Regions from separate parts of the Methylobacterium sp. NPDC097929 genome, predicted to be linked through region 2. Evidence: riboswitches for the same ligand, from Rfam matches in the RefSeq annotation. Region 2 holds a riboswitch; each other region holds the start of a gene.
The links. A riboswitch is a leader RNA that binds a small molecule or an ion and turns the genes downstream of it on or off. The one in region 2 is predicted to bind cobalamin.
Positions count from the first base shown of each region.

Region 1 (7,349 bases), on a different contig from region 2:
AGCGTCGGGCTGGCCACGCCCCAGTACAGTTTGGAAAGGTAGAACACCTCGAAGGCCATCAGCACGAGGCCGCGTTTCACCAGATAGGCGCGCGTCTCCGCCAGGGTGTGCCGGGTGCCGAACAGGTACGCGGCCACGCCGGTCAGCACGATGAAGACCGGCGCGCACAGGCTGACCGCGAGGCGGGCCAGAAACAAGGCCGGCAGGGCAGTCCTCGCGTCGACCGGATCGGCGACCGGTACGTGCAGGAACCAGGTCTCTCGCAGGTGGTCGAGGAGCATCAGCACCATCACCAGCCCGCGCAGGGCGTCGATGGAGGCGATGCGTCCGGTCGCGGCCGATGCCTCTGTCGACGCTTCAAGCGTTCCAGGGTGAACGCCCATCAGAAGCGTGCCGTCATGCTGACCGTCACGCGCCTTGGCTCGCCGACGCCGACCCAGAAGCTGTTGTAGGAGCGCTCGTAATAGGTCTCGTCGAAAATGTTGTCGACGTTGATCCCGAAGCGCAAGTTCTCGTAGCGGTAGTAGGCCAGCGCGTCGGTCAGGACGTAACCCGGCAGCCGGAACCGCTCGTTGCCGCTGTCACCGAGGCGCGAGCCGACGGCCCGAAACCCGCCGCCGAACCCGAAGCCCTTCCAGTCGCCCGCCTGGACCTCGTAGACGCCGAGCAGGCTGCCCGAATGGCGTGGGATGTTCAGGAGCGGCGAGCCGACCCGCAGAACCTCGTCGCGCGTGACCTGGGCATCGATGAAGGCATAGCCGCCTATGACGCGGAACTCGGGCGTCACCTGACCGACGACGCTCAGGTCGAACCCCTGGCTGCGCACGGCGCCGGCCGCGATCTGGAAGAAGAAGTCCCGCGGGTCGGTGGTCAGCACGTTCTCCTTCTCGATGTGGAAGGCCGCACCGGTGACGCTGAGGCCCGTGAAGAGGTCGAGCTTGGCCCCCACCTCGTAGGCGAAGCCCGTCTCCGGGGCGAAGGGCCGCGTCGCGCTGTCGAAGCCGGTGTTCGGCCGGAACGAGGCAGCGACATTGCCATAGAGCGAGAGGAAGGAGAGCGGCTGGTAGACGAGGCCGGCGCGGGGCGAGAAGCCGGTGCGGTCCTGTTCGGTGCGCTCGCCGCCGACCTTGTCGCGGAAGGTCTGGTTGTAGAAGTCGGTGCGGTTGCCGAGGAGCAGCTTCCACTCGGGGCTCAGCGCAATCTGGTCCTGCAGGTAGACCGCCGTGTTGCCGACGTTCTCGCTGGCGCTGTAGCGGCGCGTGAAGGGCGGCTTGGGCTGGCCGTAGACCGGGTTGAAGAGGTCGAGCGCGAACGGGTCCAGGCGCGGGGTCGAGCGAAGCAGGTTCTCGGTGCTGTTGTAGCGCTCGTGCTCCAGGCCCAGCAGCAGGGTGTGGGCGAACTGTCCGGTGTCGAAGCGCCCGACGAGCTCGGCCTGTCCGATGGCCACGCCCCATGTGAAGTCGTGGCGGCGGAACTCGCGCAGCAGGGTTCGCCCGTCGTCGAGCAGCCCGGTGGCGCCCGTCTGCAGGCCGGTCAGGCTGCCGGTGTTAAAATGCCCGGCGACCCGAAGCTGCCAGTCGGGACTGAAGGCGTGCTCCAGGCGCACCTGCACGATCCCACTCTCCGACACGGAGTTGTCGCCCGGCTCGCCGAAGAAGCGCGAGCGCGGGACGAGGCCGAGGCGGTTGTTCACCGCGACCGTCCCGCGGTCGAAGGTCTGGCGGTTGCGCAGGTACTGCGTCTCGACCGTGAGCTTGGTGTCCGGGCTGATCTGCCAGCTCACGACCGGAGCCGCCAGGACGCGGTCGCCGTCGACGTAATCGCGAAAGCTGTCCTGTCGGGCGAGCGCGCCGTTGAAGCGGTAGAGGATCGTGCCGTCCTCGCTCAGGGGACCGCCGGCATCGACCGTGGTACGCGCCGTCCCGAAGCTGCCGAACAGGGTGCCCATCTCGACGAAGGGCAATGCGACGGGCTGCTTGGTGAGGATATTGACGGTGCCTCCCGGGTCGCTGCGGCCGTAGAGTGCGCCGGCCGGGCCTTTTAGGACCTCGATGGACTGGACGTTCTGCGTGTCGGGCGCACCGTTGTAGCCACGGGCGATGTTGAAGCCGTTGAGGAAGATATCCTGGGTGGCGAAGCCGCGCACGGAGTACAGGGCGAGGTTCTGGGCGCCGAAGTCGTTCTGCTTGCCGACCGCGGGCACGTAGTCGAGGGCGCGCTCCACGCGGGTGGCGGTAGTGTCGAGCAGAACCTCCCGGGGTACGACATCGACCTGCTGCGGCACGTCGCGCCGCGGCGTCACGGTCTTGGTGCCGCTGTAGAGCTCCTCCACCCGATAGGTCGGCGTGGCGGTGAAGGTGCCCTCGACGGAGATCGGATCGAGCACCACGGAGGTCTCGGACGACTCCCTACGCGTGCCCTGGGCCCAGGCCGGGCCGCCGCTGGCAAGGGCGAGCGCGACGGAGGTGGCGGATAGGCAGAGCCGGAGCGGCGATTTCGGGCGGGACACGGGAAGCTGACCTCGGGCGACGGCAGTGGCACGTCACCGCGAACGAGGTCTGGGCGATCCCCCCGGGGGTGGTGCTTCGACACACGCCGAGGCACCCCGCCCAGCGTGTTTCGCGTGTGACCACGGCTGACGGCAGGTCTCCTGGCTCGCGGGTCACCGCCCTCTCACCGTCTTCCCGGGTAGATGACCCAGTGACGTGGTGGTGGAGAGCTCGCCGCTTACAGTTGCGGGGGCAGCCGCGGCATCGGAGCGAACCCCTCACCGCGTTCCCTTTTGATCCCCGAAGGGAACCGTCGCGGCTTGGCTATTCGGCTTGGCCACAGGTTGTCAATTCACCGGGCCGACCTACCCAGAGCCAACTCGCCGCCTCCGATCCATGCCTGTGATCCGCTCGAATACCGTCGGCTAGCCTCACGGCCCGACCATTCCGTGCAGAGGCCGCTTATGAGTGAAGAGCGGCCATTCCAGCGGTTGCGGCCGAAGGTCCGCTGATGGCGCACAGCCGAACAAGCCGAGGGCGAACTCCTGACCCATAGCTGTCCCTCCCATCCGCGGCCTTCGTCGTCCGCTTCGACGTGGGAAGCGGACGTCGTGAAAGTCCTCCCGGCACTGCGAGTAGGGCAGCCAGGGCTACCTGCCGGCCTTCGGGCAGGCAGTCGTGCAGGTCGCTGGCCCGGTTAAGGCTGTTTGAACGGAGGCGAAGTTCACCAACGGTGACAGGACGCGGTGCCGACCGGCGCCGGGGCTCTCAATCTAGCTGAGCTTCGGCTGGCCGTTGGAGGCCGAGAGGCCGCCGTCCACCGGCAGGTTCACCCCGGTGACGAAGCGCGCGTCCTCGCTCGCCAGGAAGGCGATGACTCCGCTGATGTCGTCCGGCTGGGCGCCCCGTCCCATCGGGATGCGCTCGTTGAACTTGGCGACGAGCTCGGGTTGGTCCTGCATGCCGGCGGTGAACGGTGTGTAGACCAGCGTCGGGTTGACTGCGTTCACCCGGACTCCGTGGGCCGCCTCGTCCATCGCCACCGCGCGGGTGAAGTTCGTTACCGCACCCTTGGCGGCGCAGTAGAAGCTGTGGTTCCAGTCGCCGCCGAGCCCGGACACGGAGGAGACGTTGACAATGCAGCCGCGGCTCTCGCGCAGGTGCGGCAGGGCGAAGCGCGTCATGTAGAAGACGCCGTACAGGTCGGTCTCGATGATCGTCGAGAAGTCCCCGATGCCGCCCTCGTCCACCCGTCCGAGATGGTCCTTACCGGCATTGTTGATCAGGACGTCGAGGCAGCTGAAACGCTCGATTGCCGCCATGACGACGTCCCGGCAGCGGTCGGCGTTCGAGAGGTCGGCGACCTGCGTAAGCGTCCTGTCGGCCCCGATTTCGGCGGCGACCCGCTCCAGTCCCTCTCCGTTCATGTCGGCGAGGACGAGCCTCGCCCCCTCCTCGCCGAAGCGGCGCGCGGCGGCCTCGCCGATGCCGGACGCGGCACCCGTGACCAGGACGACCTTGTTCGAGAAACGTGACATCGCGATCCCTGGGGCTGTGCGCCGGGCCACCCGCCCGACGGCTTGACGAAGGGCGGTCTCAGGCGCTGCGGGCTTGGTCCGGATGACGCCCTTCGGCGAACTCCTCGACGATCTTGGCGCAGAAGGCCGGCAGGTCCTTTGGGTTACGGCTGGTGACGAGGCCCTTGTCGACCACCACCTCCGCATCGACCCATTCCCCGCCGGCGTTGCGGATGTCGGTCTTCACCGTCGGGAACGACGTCAGCTTGCGTCCCTTCACGACGTCGGCCTCTACCAGCGTCCAGGGCCCGTGGCAGATGACGCCGACCGGCTTGGCCTGCTCGAAGAAGTCCCGCACGAACCTGACCACGGCCTCGCTGCCGCGGAGCTTGTCGGCACCGACGCTGCCGCCGGGGATGACGAGCCCGTCGAAGTCGGAGGCGGACACGCCGTCGATGGCCTTGTCGACCGGGTACTTCCCGGCGGGGTCGAGGTCGTTGTTGACGGTCTCGGCCTCTCCTGCCTCAAGCCCGACCACCGTGACGGTCGCGCCGGCTGCAAGCAGCGCCTCGCGAGGCTTCGTGAATTCCGGCTCCTCCGTCCCCCGGGGGGCGATCAGGATGGCGATGGTTTTTCCCTGAAGGGTCATGGATCGTTCCTCTGCATGACAGTGGGTAAGGGGGCGCCTCAGGCCGGGATGCTCTCGGGCGAGGCAGTGTTCTCGGCGGTCACGCTGTTTTCCCGGTGACGGAAGTCGCTTAGCGCCCGGTAGACCTGCAGGCGTGCCCGCATGATCGAGCCCAGCGGCCGGTGCGCCGCGAGGCTGTGCGCCGGGCGGAAGGTCATCACCTCGTCGAAATATCGTACCCGCTCGGGGGAGTAGGCGTCCTGCCGGGGCAGGTGGATCGTCGCCACCGTGCGGTACGGGCTGATCGAGACCGACCAGTCAACCGAGGAATCCTCGATGGGCTGGCGCTCGGCATCGGCCCAGAGCTGCGCCTTGAGCTCGAACACCACATCGTCGTCCCGGAAGAACGCGACCGCAGCGTGCCGGAAGCCGTTCTCGTCCCCGTGCGGGTCGAGGCGCCATTCGGCGAGGTCCCGCTGCGCCTGCGTCGCGGGCACCGCGCCGAGCTTGGCCACGTAGTCGCCGAACCGTATCGGCGCCTGGCTGAAGTAGCTGTCCGCCAGCGGGTGGCTGTAGGGGTGGCCGAAGAAGTCGGCCATGGCACTCTCCGTGCCGAAGGCGTGGAGCACCTTGTTGAGCGTGCGGGCGCCGGTTGAGACGGCGCTCTTTAGGCCCTCCGGCATTCCGGTCGCCTTGCCGATCACCGTGCCGTCCCGCAGGAAGCCCGCCGCCGTGCCCGATGGGAAGGTCGTGCCGGTGGCGAGCACGAAGTCCTGGGTCTGCACATCGTGCCCGGGAAGCTTCTCGCCGGGCACGCCGAACACCTTGATCGACATGCCCCGGTGGGTGGACACCCGGTCGCCGAGGGTCTCGCCGGGACCCTGGGCGAAACGTACGGCCACCTTGTGCGTACCCGGCGTCGCGAATAGGCCCTGGGCCAGTTCCAGCGGCAGTCCGGCGGCGACCGTCAACTCGCCCGTGACGCAGGCCGAGCTCTTGGCGTGGCTGGCGCGCACCGCATGGTGCTCGCGGTTCTCCACCGTCTGCGACTGCTGGGTCATACCCTGGATGATGCCGTCGATGGTTTCCTGCTCGTCCGGCGCGGGCCGCTCGATGTCGGGCGCGTAACGCAGGTATGTCATGCTCGTCCTTCACTTTCCGCCTCGCCCCCGGGCCAGGGGCAGAGAGGTTGCCGAGCTTCATCGAATGCGCGCCTCTCAGAAGCGGCACCGTTCGAGGCATGAGGCCACACGGTCGGGAATGCGGGTCCAGGCGGACCGTCGCCCTGACAAACGCCAGCCGGCTCGGACGTTCCCAACGGGTCGTTCACGGGCAATTGAGCGGCGCGCAATCCGGAACGCCGATCCGTCGGGCATGTTCTGTCCCGAGATGAACGACGAAGGACGACGAACCTTGCAAGCACCTGTCCGCTACAGCGCCGACGTCGAGGATGTGAAGCCCGACGAGGATCGGACCATCGAGCAGCTCAACGCGACCTTCGACACAATTCTGGAGACCGTCGCGAACGATTCCGGCCATGCGGTGCGCTCGGTTCACGCCAAGTCACACGGCATCCTGGAAGGCGTACTGCGCATCGACGCGGGGCTGCCTCCCGAACTTGCGCAAGGGCTGTTCGCGACGGCGGGCGAGCGCAAGATCTACCTACGGATGTCGACCAATGCCGGCGACATCCTGCCCGATGCCGTCTCCCTGCCGCGCGGCCTCGCAATGAAGGTCCTGGACGTGTCCGGCGAGCGCTTGGCCGGCGCGGAGGGAACGACGCAGGATTTCGTCATGGTCAACGGCCCGGTTTTCCAGGCGCCGAACGCCGAGAAGTTCCTGGGCAGCCTCAAGCTGCTGGCCAAGACCACCGACCGCATCGAGGGCGTGAAGGTCGCTGCCTCCACCGTGCTGCGCGGGGTCAACAAGGCGCTCACGGCGGTCGGCATCGAGAGCCCGACGCTGGGCTCGCTCGGCGGCGCGCCGAACGTCGATCCGCTCGGCGAAACCTACTACAGCGTCACCCCGTTCCGCTACGGCGACCACATCGCCAAGTTCTCGGTGGGGCCCGTGTCCCCCGCGCTCAAGGCGCTGACCGGCACCGAGATCGACACCTCCGGCCGCCCCGACGCGATCCGCGAGACCGTGCAGTCGGAGATGGCCGGCATCGAGGGGATCTGGGAGTTCCGGGTTCAGCTATGCCGCGACCTGGAGCGTCAGCCGGTCGAGGACCCGACGGTGCAGTGGGACGAGGAGGAGGCACCGTTCCAGCGGGTCGCCACCATCACCGTGGGACCGCAGGACAGTTGGGACGCCGAGCGCGTCGACGCAGTGAACGAGCGCATGCGGTTCGCGGTTTGGACCGGCCTCGCCGCCCACCGTCCGCTCGGCAACATCAACCGGGCGCGCAATGCCCCCTACAGGCATTCAGCGGAGTTCCGGCAGAAGTTCAACGGCTGCCCGATCCACGAGCCAACTACGGGGTGTTGAGCATGACCGCATACTCCTGACCCAAAGCAGACACTCGTGTCACCGAGTATGGAGGCCCGGTTTCGACCATAGGCTCACATCCCGACGCGGTCGAAATCCAGCGCCGAGGCGCAGAGGGCCACCTGGGTCCGGTTGCGGACGCCGAGCTTGCGCATGATCTCGGAGACGTGGGCCTTCACCATCGAGTCGCCGATGCCGAGTTCGAACGCGATCTGCTTGTTGAGC
Region 1 is NZ_JBMVEP010000007.1:228,475-235,823, reverse strand. Features, by position in the region: gene ACPCJR_RS17885 (DUF1624 domain-containing protein) at 1-383, opposite strand, end outside; gene ACPCJR_RS17880 (TonB-dependent siderophore receptor) at 383-2,509, opposite strand; cobalamin riboswitch at 2,624-2,819, opposite strand; gene ACPCJR_RS17875 (SDR family NAD(P)-dependent oxidoreductase) at 3,263-4,027, opposite strand; gene ACPCJR_RS17870 (type 1 glutamine amidotransferase domain-containing protein) at 4,086-4,655, opposite strand; gene ACPCJR_RS17865 (catalase family protein) at 4,694-5,776, opposite strand; gene ACPCJR_RS17860 (catalase family protein) at 6,009-7,124, shown strand; gene ACPCJR_RS17855 (response regulator transcription factor) at 7,199-7,349, opposite strand, start outside.
Region 1: it holds a riboswitch for cobalamin, as region 2 does, so the genes downstream of both, ACPCJR_RS17880 (TonB-dependent siderophore receptor) here and ACPCJR_RS01060 (TonB-dependent receptor) in region 2, are expected to answer to the same signal.

Region 2 (7,349 bases):
CTCCCGAGCCGAGGCAGCCCAGGGCGATGAGGGTGACGAGGGTTCGGCTAAGGGGACGGCTCATGGGACGGCTCATGGGATCGGTCTCGAATCGGGGGAGCGGCGGATCGGCTGTGGGCCGTGACCGTCGATCTTCATCCGAGCAAATGCCGCAATGGGTTCGGTTGTTTCCCGCGCCCTCTGCGTCACAGCGACAAGCCGGTTCCTTCGCCGGCCCCTTCGCCGGCCGCGTCGGGTCCGGCCGCCGATCGATACCGAAACGGCATCGATCGGCGGCGGAGGATCACCACGCCACGGTGTAGGCGACCTCGAACGAGCGCGGGCGTCCCAGGAGCCAGGCGGTGCCGACGCCGTTCACGGCGCTGCCGTCGATCGCGTAGGTCTTGTCGAACAGGTTGAAGACGCGCAGCGACAGGCGGGAGGCGGCCGTGACCTGATGGTCGAGGCCGAGATTGACCAAGGTGTAGGCGGGCCGCCGGGCGGTGTTGCCGAAATCGCTGAACACCTCGCCGACATGCTGGAGGCCGATGCGCCCCTCCCAGTCGCGGGCGAACGCCCAGTTGACCCAGAGATTGGCGACTCGCTCGGGCACGTTCACCGGCTGATTGCCGGCATAGGAGACGGCGACCCCGCCGACGTTCTGGGAGAAGTCGTCGTACTGCGCGTGCAGCAGGGAGAGGTTGGCGTCGATGCGCCAGCCCGGGGCGGGAAGCCAGGACAGCGCGGCCTCCGCGCCGAGCGAGGATTGCTGGCCGACCTGGGTCGAGACCGTCGGCTGTCCCGGCACCGCGGAGATCAGGTTGTCCTTGACGATGCGGTAGCCCGCCAGCGTCCATTCGACGGCGCCGCCGAAGGCGAGCCCCTTGGCGCCGACCTCGACCTGACGGCCCGTCGAGAGTTCGAAGCCCGCCAGCGATTGCGACAGGGTGATCAGGCTGTTCACCGGGTCCGTGGCGGTCGCGTAGGAGGCGTAGAGCGAGGTGTCCGGCGTCGGCTCGTAGAGCAGCGCGAAGCGGTAGCCGAGGGCGCGGAACGAGCGTTCGAAGCTGGCGCCAGTGCGCAGATCCTCCCGGTAGAGGCGCGGGGCGTCGAAGCGCACGCCGGTCAGGAGCGACAATCGCTCGGTCAGGAACAGCCGGTCCTCGGCGAAGACCGAGGCTTGGCTCGTGCGCGTGGCGTAGGCGGGGGTGGCGCGGCCCTCGGCGGGGAAGAAGCCGGGGTCGTAGCCCGTCAGGGGCACGCTATCAGACTTCTCGAAGAAGAAGTTGTTGGTGTGCCGGAAGTTGATGTGGTTGACGTCGAAGCCGGCCGAGAATTGATGCGCGAGGCCGAAGAGGCTGCCGCGGAACGTGGCGTCGAAGCGGTTCCCGATCTGCTCCTGCTGGTGGTAAATCTCGAGATAGTCGGAGCGGTCGACGAGGCCGGTGGCCGAATTGAAGCGGTACTGCTCGACATCCCGCCAGTGGCGCCGGCTCTGGAGACGGTAGGCCGTGTTGCGTACGGTCAGGTCGGCCGTGGGCGTCCACTCCGTCCGCAACTGCGTCCAGTTGTCGGTGAAGGCGATCTTCGAATCGCGGACGTTGTAGTTGTTGAAGCGGATCAGGTCGGGCACCCGCCCGTTCACGAGCGGCGTGCCCCAGTAGCGGGTCGGCTCCTGGTAGCCGAGATCGTGGCTCAGCGTGACCGCGAGGTCCGGGGTCGCCTGCAGCGTCAGGGCGCCCGAGACCGCAAGATTGCGGAAATCACCCTCCGGCGTGAGCCAACCCCCGGCCCTGTTGCCGCTGACGTTGAGGCGGTAGGCGAGCGACTCGCCGACGGGGCCGGTCGTGTCGATCGCCGCGCGGGCGACGCCGTCCTCGCCGAGGCCAACCCGGGCGACGTTGAGCGGCGTGAAGAGCGGCTTCTTCGAGACTACGTTGACGACACCGCCGATGGCGCCGTCCCCGTAGAGGACCGAGGCCGGTCCGCGCAGCACCTCGATGCGCTCGACGTTCCAGGTGTCGAAAGGGAAGGTGAAGGTGTTGGCGCCGACATAGAGGCGGGTGCCGTCGAACAGCGTCTGGATCGAGTTCTGTCCGGCAAAGCCCCGGCTGGTGAAGGCGCCAAGCCCGAAACCGGGCGAGCCGTAGGCCGTGATGCCGGTGCCGTTCTGCGAGACCGCCTCCAGCACGCTGGTCTGGCCGCGCAGGCGCGCGGTCTCGCCGGAGATGATGTCGAGGCTCGCGGGCGTCTCCAGTGGCGTCAGGCCGAGGCGGCTCGCCGAGCGCGAGGGTGTGCGCAGGTTGAGCCCGACTGGCGAGGCGCGCGTCAGGCTCGGTGTCCGGAGGGCGGCGGAGGATTCCGCGCCGACCGCATCGGCGGGGGCGTTCGGCGGAAGGCCGGACGCGGTGCCGCCCTGCACCGCGATCTCGTCGAGACGGGCAAGCGGTGGTTCGAGGGGTGATCCTTGAGCCCGCGCCGAATCGGCGAGCGCGAGGGGCAGGGTGAGGAGGGCGGGCAAGAGGGAACGGCCGCGGTGGCGGCATCCGATCGACGACATGGAACTGGCAGAGCCTCGGACGGCAACGGTGGCACGTCACCGCGAACGAGGCCGAGGCGCCGGGCCCTCGCGGCCTCCGACATCCCAACACCTGCCGATGCACCCCGCCCGGCATGTTTCGCGTGTGACCACGGCTGACGGCAGGTCTCCTGGCTCGCGGGTCGTCGCCCTCCATCGTCTTCCCAGGCTAAAACGCGCCCAGTGACGTGGTGATGGAGGGCTCTCCGCTCACAGTTGCGGGGGCAGCTGCGGGATCAAGGCACAGGGCCCCTCACCGCATTCCCTTTTGATCCCTCGCGGGAACCGTCGACGGCCACGCTATGCGGCGGACTTCCCAGCGGTCAATCGGGGTCCGCCACGAAACTGTGAAGCTGTGCCTGCGCGGCCACGCGAGCGAGCGGCAACTCGGGGAGGGTGGAATTTTGCTGCAGCGCACCGGGCCGCGCGCGGAAAACTCTCCCACGGAGCGGTAGGATGGAAGAACAAAGCAATGGTTGTTCGAGGATGAGCGGACAGAAAAAAGGCCGCCCCGAGGGGCGGCCCGAAGTCTAGGGAGGAAACGCCCAAGAAGGGCAACAAGGTGCGACGCCGTCGCGCCCTGCATGACGTCTTCTCTCACGCTGCACTGCACAAGGCAATCCGATAAGCTCTCACTGGAGGCATGCATCCGGCGCATAGGACGAGAGGTCGCGGGATGAAGCTCGGCGTCATGGCCCATGCGCCGGAGCCAATCGGCGGGAGCCCGGGTTCCGAAACTCCCGTTTCTCGCGCTCGGATGACTCCCATGCATCGCTGGATGTTCGCCCTACCCATCGTCCTGATCCTGCTGGCGGCGGTGATCGTGTTCGCGTTCAACCGCACCGGCCCGACCGCCAACCAGAACACCCATGCCCGGGAGACCGGTCAGCCCCGCTGAAATCGACCGATCGTGCGCGTCCCCCTGGCCCGACGCTTGCTAGGCTATTGGCGACGATTTCGACCGAGAGCCGACGATGATGCGGGTTCTTTGCGTGGTGGCTCTGTCCGTCGCTCTGGCCCCCTTCGCTTCGCTGGCCGTCGATGATCGTGCGGATGCGGCCGGATTCATCGAGCGGGCGCGGCACCATATCGGCCGGCGCGTCGTCCTCGACCATTGCCACCTCGTGTTCGCGACGCCGGAGGAACTGACCTGCGTCGGGATCAGGACCGAGATCGGCGCTTCCGACGTGCCGAGCGTGGGACGGCTTCTGATCCACGTCGCCGAGGCGGATGCCGAGAGCCGCACGCGGGCGCTTGCCCGTTGCCAGAGCGGCGAATTGGGGGACGCCTGCGACGTCAGCATTTCCGGCGAGGTCTTCGATGCCTCCCCCCGTTTCGGCCTCGACGAGGCGCGGATCATCGGCCTGCGCGAGGCGACCATCCGCTGGCCGAACTGACGATGTCTCATGCAGTGACGAAGGCGCCGGCCTCGTCGGGCGCTCGGCGGGGCCTTGCGACGGGTCAAACCGCGACATCGCGGGCGGGCGACGGCGAACCGACGGCACCCTAGCGCGTTGGCACCGCAAGGGAGTTCGACGATGATCGCACGCATCCTCTCCGCTGCCGCCCTGACGGCCGCGCTCACCGCATCGGCGTCGGCCGAGTCGCCCGCTCAGACGGGTACCGGCGGCGGCGCCCATTCCACCATCTACGCGCCCAACACCTCACCCGTCGGCCGCACCATGCCGCCCGCCGGGGCCGGGGGGGCGCGCCGCGACGCCGACAACCCCGACCGGGAGACGTCGATGGAGAAGAAGAACGACAAGATCGACACCGGCATCTGCATCGGCTGCAACTGAGGCAACCGCGGACGCTTCACTCCGACCAGCGCAGGGCGGCGGCGGCGGCGAGCGTGCCGACCACCGCCGCGATCAGGCTCAGCGCGGCCAGCACCGTCAGCGGGGTGGCGAGCGGCACGGTTCCGCCGAGAGCCGCCTCGGCCGCGGAGACGCCGAAGATTAGGGTCGGGATCATCAGCGGCAGCACGATGATCGCCAGGATCAGCCCGCCCCGCCGGATCGTGGCGGTGAGCGCCGCGCCCACGGCGCCGATGAAGGCCAGGGCCGGCGTGCCCAGCGCGAGCGTCAGGGCCGTCGCGGCCATGGCCTTGGGCGAGAGCGCCACCAGCAGCCCGAACAACGGCGAGGCGAGTGCGAGCGGCAGGCCGGTGGTGAGCCAGGAGGCCAGTACCTTGGCGAGTACCACCGCCTCCAACGGCACCGCGGCCCCGGTCATCAGGTCGAGCGAGCCGTCCTCCTCGTCGGACTGAAACAGACGGTCGAGGCCGATCAGCGTCGCGAGCACGGCCGCGAGCCAGAGGATGGCAGGGCCGATCCGCGATAGCAGGTTCAGGTCGGGCCCCAGCGCGAACGGCACCAGCACCACGATCATCAGGAAGAAGACGAGCGAGAGCGCGCCCGATCCGCCGACCCGGGCGGCGAGCTTCAGGTCGCGGGCAAGCAGGGCCGAGAAGGCGCGGATCATGCCCAGTCCTCCACCGGGGCGGTTTCCGGGGCGGCGGGGCCGATGCGCAATTCGCGGGCATCCTCCAGGCCGAGGGCCTGATGCGTCGCCGCCACGACGAGGCCGCCTTCGGCCCTGTGCCGGCCCATCATGGCGGCGAGCACCCCCTGCGAGGCGAGGTCGAGGGCGGCGGTCGGCTCGTCGAGGAGCCAGAGCGGCCGGCGGCAGACCAAGAGGCGGGCCAGCGCCACCCGGCGCCGCTGCCCGGCCGAGAGATAGCCGACCGGCAGGCGTGCCACGTGCGGCAATCCCATGGCCGCAAGGGCCGCCCCCGGCTCCGCGGCCGGGTTGCCGAGAAGGTCGCGGGCGAATTCGAGGTTTTCCGCCGCCGTCAGCGCGGATTTCAGGCCGTCGCGATGTCCGACCACGTGAAGGCATTCGGCCAGCGTCGCCTCGCCGATGCCCTCGGCGCGGATCGCGCCGGCATCGGGCTTGAGACGTCCGGAGAGCATCGCGAGCAGGCTCGACTTGCCGGCGCCGTTGCGCCCCGTGACCATGAGGCCTTGCCCCGGTTCGAGGGCGAAGGAAAGTCCGGAGAAGATCCGGCGTCCCGAGCGGCGGCAGGCGAGATTCTCGACGATCAGACGCACGGCTCGGCCTTCGACGGGGGAGATGTCCGCGACGTTCGCCTTCGTCCCGGAGCGCGATGGGCTGGCGGGCGGCCCCGCGCGTCGCGGGAGGCGACGGGGAGGTGGTCCCGCGCCGGGGCTATAGACCATCGCCGCACGCGGTGCGAACCGCGCGCACCGTCCGCGCATTGATCTCTCGACGCCGGCCGGCGGCGCGGGCCGAGAGGGCGTGGTCGTGGAGAACAGGACCGGTCGTCGGGAGGCATCCCAGCTCAGCGAGGACGAGGCGGCCCGCGACCCGGCCGCGCTCGCCGGCCGGGCGCAGTTGGAGGCTCGGCTCGCCCGTCTGAGCCCCGAGCAGATCGCCGCGTTCCGGGCGGCCCTGCGGCGCTGTTACCGTCGCGGCCCGGAGGCGTGACGGCGCCGGCGGGCGTCCCACACTGTCAGGCACGCGCCTGTGTCATCGGGCCAGTAGCGGCCAATTTCGAAACGTTCTATAGACCGGCCCAGGCTGCGCCGCGCGATCATTCAGGGCGTCCAAACCGCCCCTCGCGCACCATCCTGAGTGTTTCTCGCGAAAGCCCCGGCGCCGGGGCTCCGTCGAGAGCACTCGCTACCCGGGCGCCCCCGGGGCGGCGCGCGCTCCTTGGAGCGCATCCGGCCGAACACCTCTCGTGGCGCAGGTTGTGCCTGCTCCGTGTTCGACAAACGCCAGCTCAGGACTCGACTCGCCGTGGCATCGCTCGACAGTTTCAAAGCCCGCCAGACCCTTGAGGCAGGGGGCAAGACCTACACCTACTACTCGATTCCCGAGGCGCAGAAGAACGGCTTGGCCGACGCCGCCGCTCTCCCCTTCTCCATGAAGGTGATCCTCGAGAACCTCCTCCGCTTCGAGGACGACCGCTCGGTCAAGCGGGCCGACATCGAGGCCACGGTCGCGTGGCTCGGCAACCAGGGCAAGGTCGAGACCGAGATCGCCTTCCGCCCCTCGCGCGTGCTGATGCAGGATTTCACGGGTGTGCCCGCCGTGGTGGACCTCGCCGCCATGCGCGACGCCATGGTCGCCCTCGGTGGTGATCCGCAGAAGATCAACCCGCTGGTGCCGGTCGATCTCGTCATCGACCACTCGGTCATCGTGGACGAGTTCGGCACCCCGAAGGCGCTCGGCGACAACGTCGCCCTCGAATACGCCCGCAACGGCGAGCGCTACACCTTCCTGAAATGGGGGCAGTCGGCCTTCCGCAACTTCTCCGTGGTGCCCCCGGGCACCGGCATCTGCCACCAGGTCAACCTCGAATACCTGTCGCAGACGGTCTGGACGCGGACCGGCGACGGAGATTCCTTCCCGGTCGCCTATCCCGACTCGCTCGTCGGCACCGATTCGCACACCACCATGGTCAACGGTCTGGCCGTGCTCGGCTGGGGCGTGGGCGGCATTGAGGCCGAGGCGGCCATGCTCGGCCAGCCGCTCTCGATGCTGATCCCCGAGGTCGTCGGCTTCCGCCTGTCCGGCAAGCTTCCGGAAGGCACCACCGCCACCGATCTCGTGCTCACCGTCACGCAGATGCTGCGTAAGAAGGGTGTGGTCGGCAAGTTCGTGGAGTTCTACGGCCCCGGCCTCGACGACATGGCGGTGGCCGACCGCGCCACGATCTCCAACATGGCGCCCGAATATGGCGCGACCTGCGGCTTCTTCCCCG
Region 2 is NZ_JBMVEP010000001.1:227,865-235,213, forward strand. Features, by position in the region: gene ACPCJR_RS01055 (hypothetical protein) at 1-64, opposite strand, end outside; gene ACPCJR_RS01060 (TonB-dependent receptor) at 284-2,539, opposite strand; cobalamin riboswitch at 2,662-2,862, opposite strand; gene ACPCJR_RS01065 (hypothetical protein) at 3,324-3,455, shown strand; gene ACPCJR_RS01070 (hypothetical protein) at 3,532-3,954, shown strand; gene ACPCJR_RS01075 (hypothetical protein) at 4,096-4,356, shown strand; gene ccmB (heme exporter protein CcmB) at 4,373-5,041, opposite strand; gene ccmA (heme ABC exporter ATP-binding protein CcmA) at 5,038-5,670, opposite strand; gene ACPCJR_RS01090 (hypothetical protein) at 5,885-6,067, shown strand; gene acnA (aconitate hydratase AcnA) at 6,383-7,349, shown strand, end outside.

Region 3 (7,349 bases), on a different contig from region 2:
TGGCCCGGGCGATCACCGCATCGACGTAGAGATCGACCGACATCGGGTGGCGCAGCTGCGCCATCTTGGCGAGCCGCAGCGAGGGCAGGCCCGGCTCGGCCGCATGCGCCTGGGCGACGGCCGCGAGGTCGGTATCGGTGAACGACAGGAAAACGATCTCGCCGGGGCTCTGGCCGAGATCGACCGCCGCCTCGCCCTCGTCGAGGGAGACCGTATCGAGGCGGATCAGGTGCATGGCGCGTGCCCCCTCACGGCTCCGAGCGGGTGCGGGCCGGTTCGGCCCGCCTGCGCCGGATGCGCCAGACCAGCCGCAGGAGCAAGGCGGCAAAAAGAACGAGAGGCAGCCAGGGCAGGCTGGCGACGGTGAAGCGCAGGGCGGAGGCGGCGCTCTCGCCGAGGATCGGGCCGCTGCGCGCCCAGACCTCCTGCACCGGGGCGAAGGCCCCGGCCCGGGCCCGGCTCGTGCGGAAGTTCACGGTGACGATCTCGGTGTCCACCCGCTCGTCGAGGCCGCGGCGCCGGCCCTCCGCCTCCTCGATCTGGCTCTGGACCTGCGCCAGCTCGCCCGCGATCTTGATCAGATCCTCGGCCCGGTTGTCCGGCTTCTGCGCGAGGGCGGTGAGGCGGTCGCGGTAATCGGTGAGCTGGGTCAGCCGCCGGCCGGTATCGGCAATGGCAGCGGTGAGATCCTCGGCCCGGGTCGCCTGCTCGATCAGGGTGACCTCGCCCGCCGCCTCGCCCGGCAACGGGGCGGTGACGAAGGCGACGTAGCCGGCCACCGCCGCGTGCGGCAGGCGCACCTGCACCTGGGCCTGCGGCTGGCTCGTGCCGCCGCCGTCCCGGATCGAGGATAGCATCAGCCGACAATCCGCCTCGCCGAGGCAGCGGTCGCGGGCGGCGGCGAAATGGGGCGCCACGCGCTCGGGCGCGAGGCCGACGGAGAGGTCGTGGCGGTAGGCGAGCTTCGCCGCGTTCCGTTCCGCGCTCCTGGCCGCCTCCCCCTGGCGCGCCGCGGAGACGAAGGGCGCGGGCGCGGCCGCGTCGGCCGGCTCGCGCTCCCGGTCGGAACAGCCCGCGAGAAGAGCGCAGGCGGGCAGGAGAGCGAGCGCGACTTTTCTCGCGCCTGCCCCCGGGCGCCGATGCCCGGCCGGGCTCATCCGCGCAGGGCGGCGGCGACCGCGTCCTGGTCGAAGCCCTTCAGGCCGATGACGACGAGGCGGCCGTCGCGGGGCTCCGAGCCCTTCCAGGGACGGTCGTAATGGGAGGCGACGCGCCGGCCCACGCCCTGCACCACGAGGCGCATCGGCTTGCCCTTCACCTCGACGAAGCCCTTGATGCGCAGCACGCCCTCGGTCTCGGCGGCCTTCTCCACGCGCGCGGCGAGGTCTTCCGGGCTGCCAGCGACGCCGACGGGGATCGCCACGGATTCGAAGTCGTCGTGGTCGTGATCCTCGCCCTCGCCGTGATGCGAGGGGCGGGCATCGAGGTCGTCCTCGGCCGCCGCCGCGATCCCGAGCAGCACCCGCGGGTCGAGCCGGCCGTGCTCGGTCTCGACGATCTCGACGGCGCGGGGCAGGTGGGCCTGGATGTCGGCCCGGACCCTGTCGCGGCCCGCCGCGTCGAGGAGGTCGGACTTGTTGAGCACCACGAGGTCGGCGCAGAGGATCTGGTCCTCGAATACCTCTTCGAGCGGGTTGTCGTGATCGACGGAACTGTCGGCGGCGCGCTGGTTGGCGAGCGCATCCGGGTCGTCGGCGAACAGGCCGGAGGCCACCGCCGGGCCGTCCACCACCGCGACCACGCCGTCCACGGTGACCCGTGAGCGGATCGCCGGCCACTGGAAGGCCTGGACCAGGGGCTTGGGCAGGGCGAGGCCGGAGGTCTCGATCAGGATGTGCTCCGGCGGCTCGGGCCGGTCGAGCAGCTTGGTCAGCGCCGGCACGAAGTCGTCGGCCACGGTGCAGCAGATGCAGCCGTTGGGCAGCTCCACCACCGAATCCTCGTTGCAGCCCTCGATGCCGCAGGCGGCGAGGAACGAGCCGTCGAAACCGAGATCGCCGAACTCGTTGACGATGATCGCCAGCCGCCGCCCGCGGGCGTTCTCGACGGTGTGGCGCACCAGCGTCGTCTTGCCGGCTCCGAGGAAGCCGGTGACGATGGTGCAGGGGATTTTTTCGACCAAGCTCATGATGAAATCTCCCCTCGTGCCGCCGTCAGCGGCGGGATGCGGGCGACGACGCCCTTGCGGAAGGCTTCGGGGCGCTCGCGCCAGGGCACGAGGCCGTCGGGGGTCTCGAGATAGCGCCGCAGGCCCGCCAGGATGGTGCGGGCGGAATTGTCCGGGTCTTCCAGGGCGTCGAAATCGCCCCAGACGTAGGTCCAGCGGTGGGCCGAGGCGACCGCCACGGTGCAGGGCCGCTTGCAGACCGAGAGGCACTCGGCGCCCTCGATCCGCAGCCCCGGCACGGGCGCCCGTTCGGCCTCGGCGCGCAGGGCCGCCAGGAGCCTCGCCCCGGCCCGCGGCTCGGCGGGGTCTCCGGCCGCGCGGCAGGTGAGGCAGACCGACAGGGTCGCGGTGTCGGGCTCGGATGCTGCGTCAGGCATGGCGGCGGGCGCCCGCCGCGCGGCCGAACAGCCCCCAGGCCCAGCCATAGGCGAGCCCGATCACCGCCCAGAACACGAAGCCGATGGCGAGCGAGCGCGCGGCGAACTGCGCGGCGGTTGCCGGCGGCACCTGCGACGAGACCGTGTCGAGCGATTGCGGCGCTCCGACGAGATGCGGCACGACGATCAGGACGAGGCCGCCCAGGATCGTCAGCGGCACCCGGCGCACGGCGATCAGGTAGAGGCCGAGGCCGGTGGCGACCACCGTCATCAGCCACCAGAACTGGCGCAGCACCAGCGGCGCGGCGCCCATGCCGGGCAGTTCCGGCGGCAGGCCGATGGCGGGCGCGAGCGCCACCGCGAGGAAGCCGGCGACGCCGACGACGAGCCCGGTGCGCGGGTTCGGTTCACGGCGCAGGGCCAGCATCACCGCGGCGAGCAGCAGGGCGTAGCCGACCCCGCCGACCAGCGTGGCGAGGCCGGTAAAGGCCATGCGCTGGAGGCCCGGGGCGGGCTGCCATTCGTCGGCCCGGCCGTGGTTGTGGCCGCCCTCGCCGTGGCTGTGCTGCGACGGGGCGTGGGCCGGCACGATCAGGGAGGCGAAAGTGACGGCGGCGGAGGGGGCGACGGCAGCGTGCGCACCCCCGCCCTCGTAGGTCTCCGCCTGGAGGATCAGCGGAGAGGTCAGGGCGAGTTGCAGGCCCGTCGCGACGACGGACGCGAGAAAGCCGGCGACGAGCGCCGCCGACAACAACCGTGCGATCATGATGCGAGCCTTGCGGGCGCCGCGATCAGTGGCAGGGGAAGTTCTGCGCGTGGCGGAAGTCGTGCGCCGCGTTGTGCAGCACCGAGGCCGGGGCGAAGCCGGCCACGAAGACGAGACCGAGGCCGAGGAAGGCAGCCACGAGGAGCGCACGGGCGCCCTCGGCGGAACGGGTGGCGGTGGCCGAGGTCTGAAGGGTCGCAGTCGTCATCGGGTCACGGGCTCCGGCCGCCCCACCGGCGGCATTCGAGAACAAATTCGCACCGGACGGCAGGTCTCCTGGCTCGCGGCTGCGATCGCGCCTGCCGCCTTCCCGGATCGCCCGGTGGCTCGTGGCAGGAACTCGCCGCTTACAGTTGCGGGGGCAGCCGCGGAATCGAGGCTTTCGAGAAACCCTCTCACCGCATTCCCTTTTCACCCCGTTGCCGGGGCACCGTCACCGAGCGGTCATAGCCTGATGCGGACGGACGCACAACGTGTCCGGCGCCGGTCGACCGAGCGGACGCGATCACCGCAGCGCCCAGAGGAAGGCCGCGACTGCCGCAAGACCGAGCCCGCTGCGGACCGCGTGCAGGCGGATCCAGCGTTGCATCAGCGGCGCCACGCTTGGATCGGTCCCCGAGGCGGCCAGCAGGGTGCGGTTGGTCGGCATGATCGCCAGCATCGTGTAGGGCCAGTTGGCGAGCGCGAGCCCCGCCCCGAGCCCCCATCGCGGATCGCCCGTACGCGCCCAGGCGAGCAGGCCGAGCGCGGTGGCGGCCAGCGCCAAGCCGCCCTGCATCCGGGTCGCGCGCCGGTAGCTCGGGCGCCATTGCTGCAATTGGGAAGCCGGGTCGAGAACCAGCCGGGCCGGATGCTCCACGAAGCCGACATAGAGCGCGGCGCCGGCGAAGGCCGCCGCCGCGACGAGGGCGAGTTCACCGATCAGCATCGTGGTCTCCCGGTCGTTCGCCGCTCCGGCGTTCGCTGGCCCGCTCGCCGATGGTCCGCACGAGGGTGCGGGCCGCATCGAGCGCCGCAGGGTCGAGACCGCGGGCGAGCGCGGCCGCCCAGGGAGCCTGCCGCGCCGCCGCCGCTGCGTAGGCGTCCCGGCCCGCGGGCGTGAGAAGAACGAGGCGGGCGCGCAGGTGGTGAGGATTGTCGGCAAAGCTCACGAGGCCGGCAGTCGCCAGATCGTTGACCGTCCGCTGCACGCCCTGGCGCGTCATACCCATGTCCCGGGCGATGCGGGCAACCGGCAGCGGCTCGGCGGCGAGCGCGACGGCGCCCAGAACCTGCCAGCGGGCGCTGGTGAGGCCAAGATCGCCCACCAGCCGGTCACCGGCGGCCAGCAGCGCGCCGCTGGACCGGAAGATCTCCAGCACCAGGGCCGTCGCGGCTTCCGCAGCCTCGTGATCCGATCGCGTCATGACAACATGCTGACGATTTGACACAATGTTGTCAATAGACTGACTTTGACGCGCCGGCGGCGTCTGGGGCAAAGGGTGCGGATGCTTCAGGCCGCTCCCCGGATGACCCTGGTGCTCGGCGGGGCGCGCTCGGGCAAGAGCGCCTATGCCGAGCGGCTGATCGAGGCCTGCCCTGCCCCTTGGCTCTACATCGCGACCGCCCAGGCCTGGGACGACGAGATGCGCGCCCGCATCGGCGAGCACCGGGCGCGGCGCTCCGGCTCCTGGCACACCCTCGACGTGCCGACGGCGCTGCCCGAGGCGGTGGCCGCCGCGACCGGGCCGGTCCTGGTCGATTGCCTGACGCTCTGGCTCACCAACCTGCTCTTGGCGGAAGCCGACCTCTCGGCGGCCACGGAGGCGCTGGCGCAAGCCTGCGCCGGGGCGCCGGGCCCGCTCGTGCTGGTCGCCAACGAGGTCGGCCTCGGCATCGTGCCGGACAATGCGCTCGCCCGCCGTTTCCGCGACGCGGCCGGGCGGCTGCACCAGCGCCTCGCCCGGGACGCCGACCGGGTCGTGCTCACCGTCGCCGGCCTGCCGCTGACGGTCAAACCCTCACGCGAGAATCCTTGATGACCGAAGACGATACGCGCCACCGCGAAAAGATGGCCAAGCGCAAGGCGGTGCAGGACGCCGAGGTTGCCTCGAAGAAAATCGAGAAGGGCCTGCTCATCGTCCATACCGGCCCCGGCAAGGGCAAGACCACGGCCGCGCTCGGCCTCGTGCTGCGCATGCTCGGGCGCGGACACCGGGTCGGCGTGGTGCAGTTTATCAAGGGCGCCTGGGACACGGGCGAGGCCCGCGCCCTGAAGAGCTTCGGCGATCAGATCGTCTGGAAGGCGCTCGGAGAGGGCTTCACCTGGGAGACGCAGGACAAGGCCCGCGACATCGCCGCCTGCGCCAACGCCTGGGAGACCGCGCGCGCGCTGATGGCGGATGAGAGCATCCGTCTCCTCGTCCTCGACGAACTCAACATCGCCCTGCGCTACGATTATCTCGACCTCGACGCGGTATTGGCCGACCTCGCCGCGCGGCGCCCCGATCTCCACGTCGTGGTGACCGGCCGCAACGCCAAGCCGGCGCTGATCGAGGCCGCCGACCTCGTCACCGAGATGGGCAGCGTGAAGCACCACTTCTCGGCCGGCGTGAAGGCGCAGGAGGGGATCGAGTTCTGATCCGACCTTCGCTCGATCCTCATCGCGAGGCGAAGCCGAAGTGATCCAGGGCGCCGCCATCTCCGGGAGCGTCGCACCGTTCCGTCGCCTCGATGCCGCTCGCGACGATGGGGGGAGACGAGCCCGGATCGATCGGCCGGAAACGGGATGAGGCCAAGCCCCGTCTTCGATGACGTGGAACACCGTCCCGGTCCGAGGCCGCCGCAGCCCTGACCCCGGCGGGGGACGACCTCCGTCGCGATCGAAACGGGGCTCACCGCGCAGAACGCCCGCGTACCGACCGTGCACGCATCGAAATGACGGCGCGATCGGTATCGATGCGAGCTATTTGAATTATATCGATACGCGGTTGGCCCAACGCTCGGAAATTAAGCACTATTTTGCATATTTTCACCGAGAGAGCGCGCTGGAAGCCTACACGGCAAGGCGGGTGTCAGGCCGCGCTTTTCATAACAATTGATTGCCCGGGTCGCGGCGCGCATGGAACCGTAGCCGTCGCCCCGCCGGGCTCCTCCCGTCCGCGGACGATGGTCCACCGATCGCGCGCCCCGCCGGAGGATCGCGTGCGGGCAGCGGCCGGACATGCTGCGGTCGCGCCTCCTCCTCGGCCCGTCGATTTCAAGAGCAAGAAAGGACACGGCTCCATGGAGCGCAGGGACATCCTCAAGACCGGGCTACTCACATCGATCGGCCTGGCGGCCGGCGCGGCCCTCCCGAGGGCGACCGCCGCGGAGGCCGGCGTGCAGCCCGCGGCAACCCCGTCGACGGCGGAGAGCGAGTGCTTCCGCGTCGAGAAGGACAGCATGGGCGAGGTGAAGATCCCCTGCGACAAGCTGTGGGGCGCCCAGACCCAGAGGGCGATCGAGAATTTCGATATCGGCATCGAGCGGATGCCGCGCGAACTCGTGTCGAGCTACGCGATCCTGAAAAAAGCCGCCGCCACCGTCAATTTCGCCGATGGCCGCCTCGGCGAGACGCAGCACGGGCTCATCGTGCAGGCCTGCGACGAGATCCTGGCGGGCAAGCACGCGGAGATGTTCCCGCTCAACGTCTGGATGACGGGCAGCGGCACGCAGTTCAACATGAACGTCAACGAGGTGATCGCCAACCGGTCCAGCCAGATCGCCGGCCAGCCGCTCGGGAGCAAGAATCCCGTGCATCCCAACGACCACGTCAATATGGCCCAGTCGTCGAACGACACCTTCCCGACGGCGATGTACATGGCCGCCGCGATCGCGGTCCGGCAGCGGCTCGTGCCCTCCATCACCGAGCTGCGGGACAGCATCGCCGGCAAGGCGGAGGAGTGGAAGGACATCATCAAGATCGGGCGCACCCATATGCAGGACGCCGTGCCGATCA
Region 3 is NZ_JBMVEP010000009.1:82,864-90,212, forward strand. Features, by position in the region: gene cobN (cobaltochelatase subunit CobN) at 1-235, opposite strand, end outside; gene ACPCJR_RS19295 (DUF4349 domain-containing protein) at 249-1,157, opposite strand; gene cobW (cobalamin biosynthesis protein CobW) at 1,154-2,188, opposite strand; gene ACPCJR_RS19305 (DUF1636 family protein) at 2,185-2,604, opposite strand; gene ACPCJR_RS19310 (CbtA family protein) at 2,597-3,370, opposite strand; gene ACPCJR_RS19315 (CbtB domain-containing protein) at 3,396-3,578, opposite strand; cobalamin riboswitch at 3,621-3,820, opposite strand; gene ACPCJR_RS19320 (DUF1772 domain-containing protein) at 3,876-4,298, opposite strand; gene ACPCJR_RS19325 (MarR family winged helix-turn-helix transcriptional regulator) at 4,285-4,776, opposite strand; gene cobU (bifunctional adenosylcobinamide kinase/adenosylcobinamide-phosphate guanylyltransferase) at 4,858-5,388, shown strand; gene cobO (cob(I)yrinic acid a,c-diamide adenosyltransferase) at 5,388-5,990, shown strand; gene fumC (class II fumarate hydratase) at 6,635-7,349, shown strand, end outside.
Region 3: it holds a riboswitch for cobalamin, as region 2 does, so the genes downstream of both, ACPCJR_RS19315 (CbtB domain-containing protein) here and ACPCJR_RS01060 (TonB-dependent receptor) in region 2, are expected to answer to the same signal.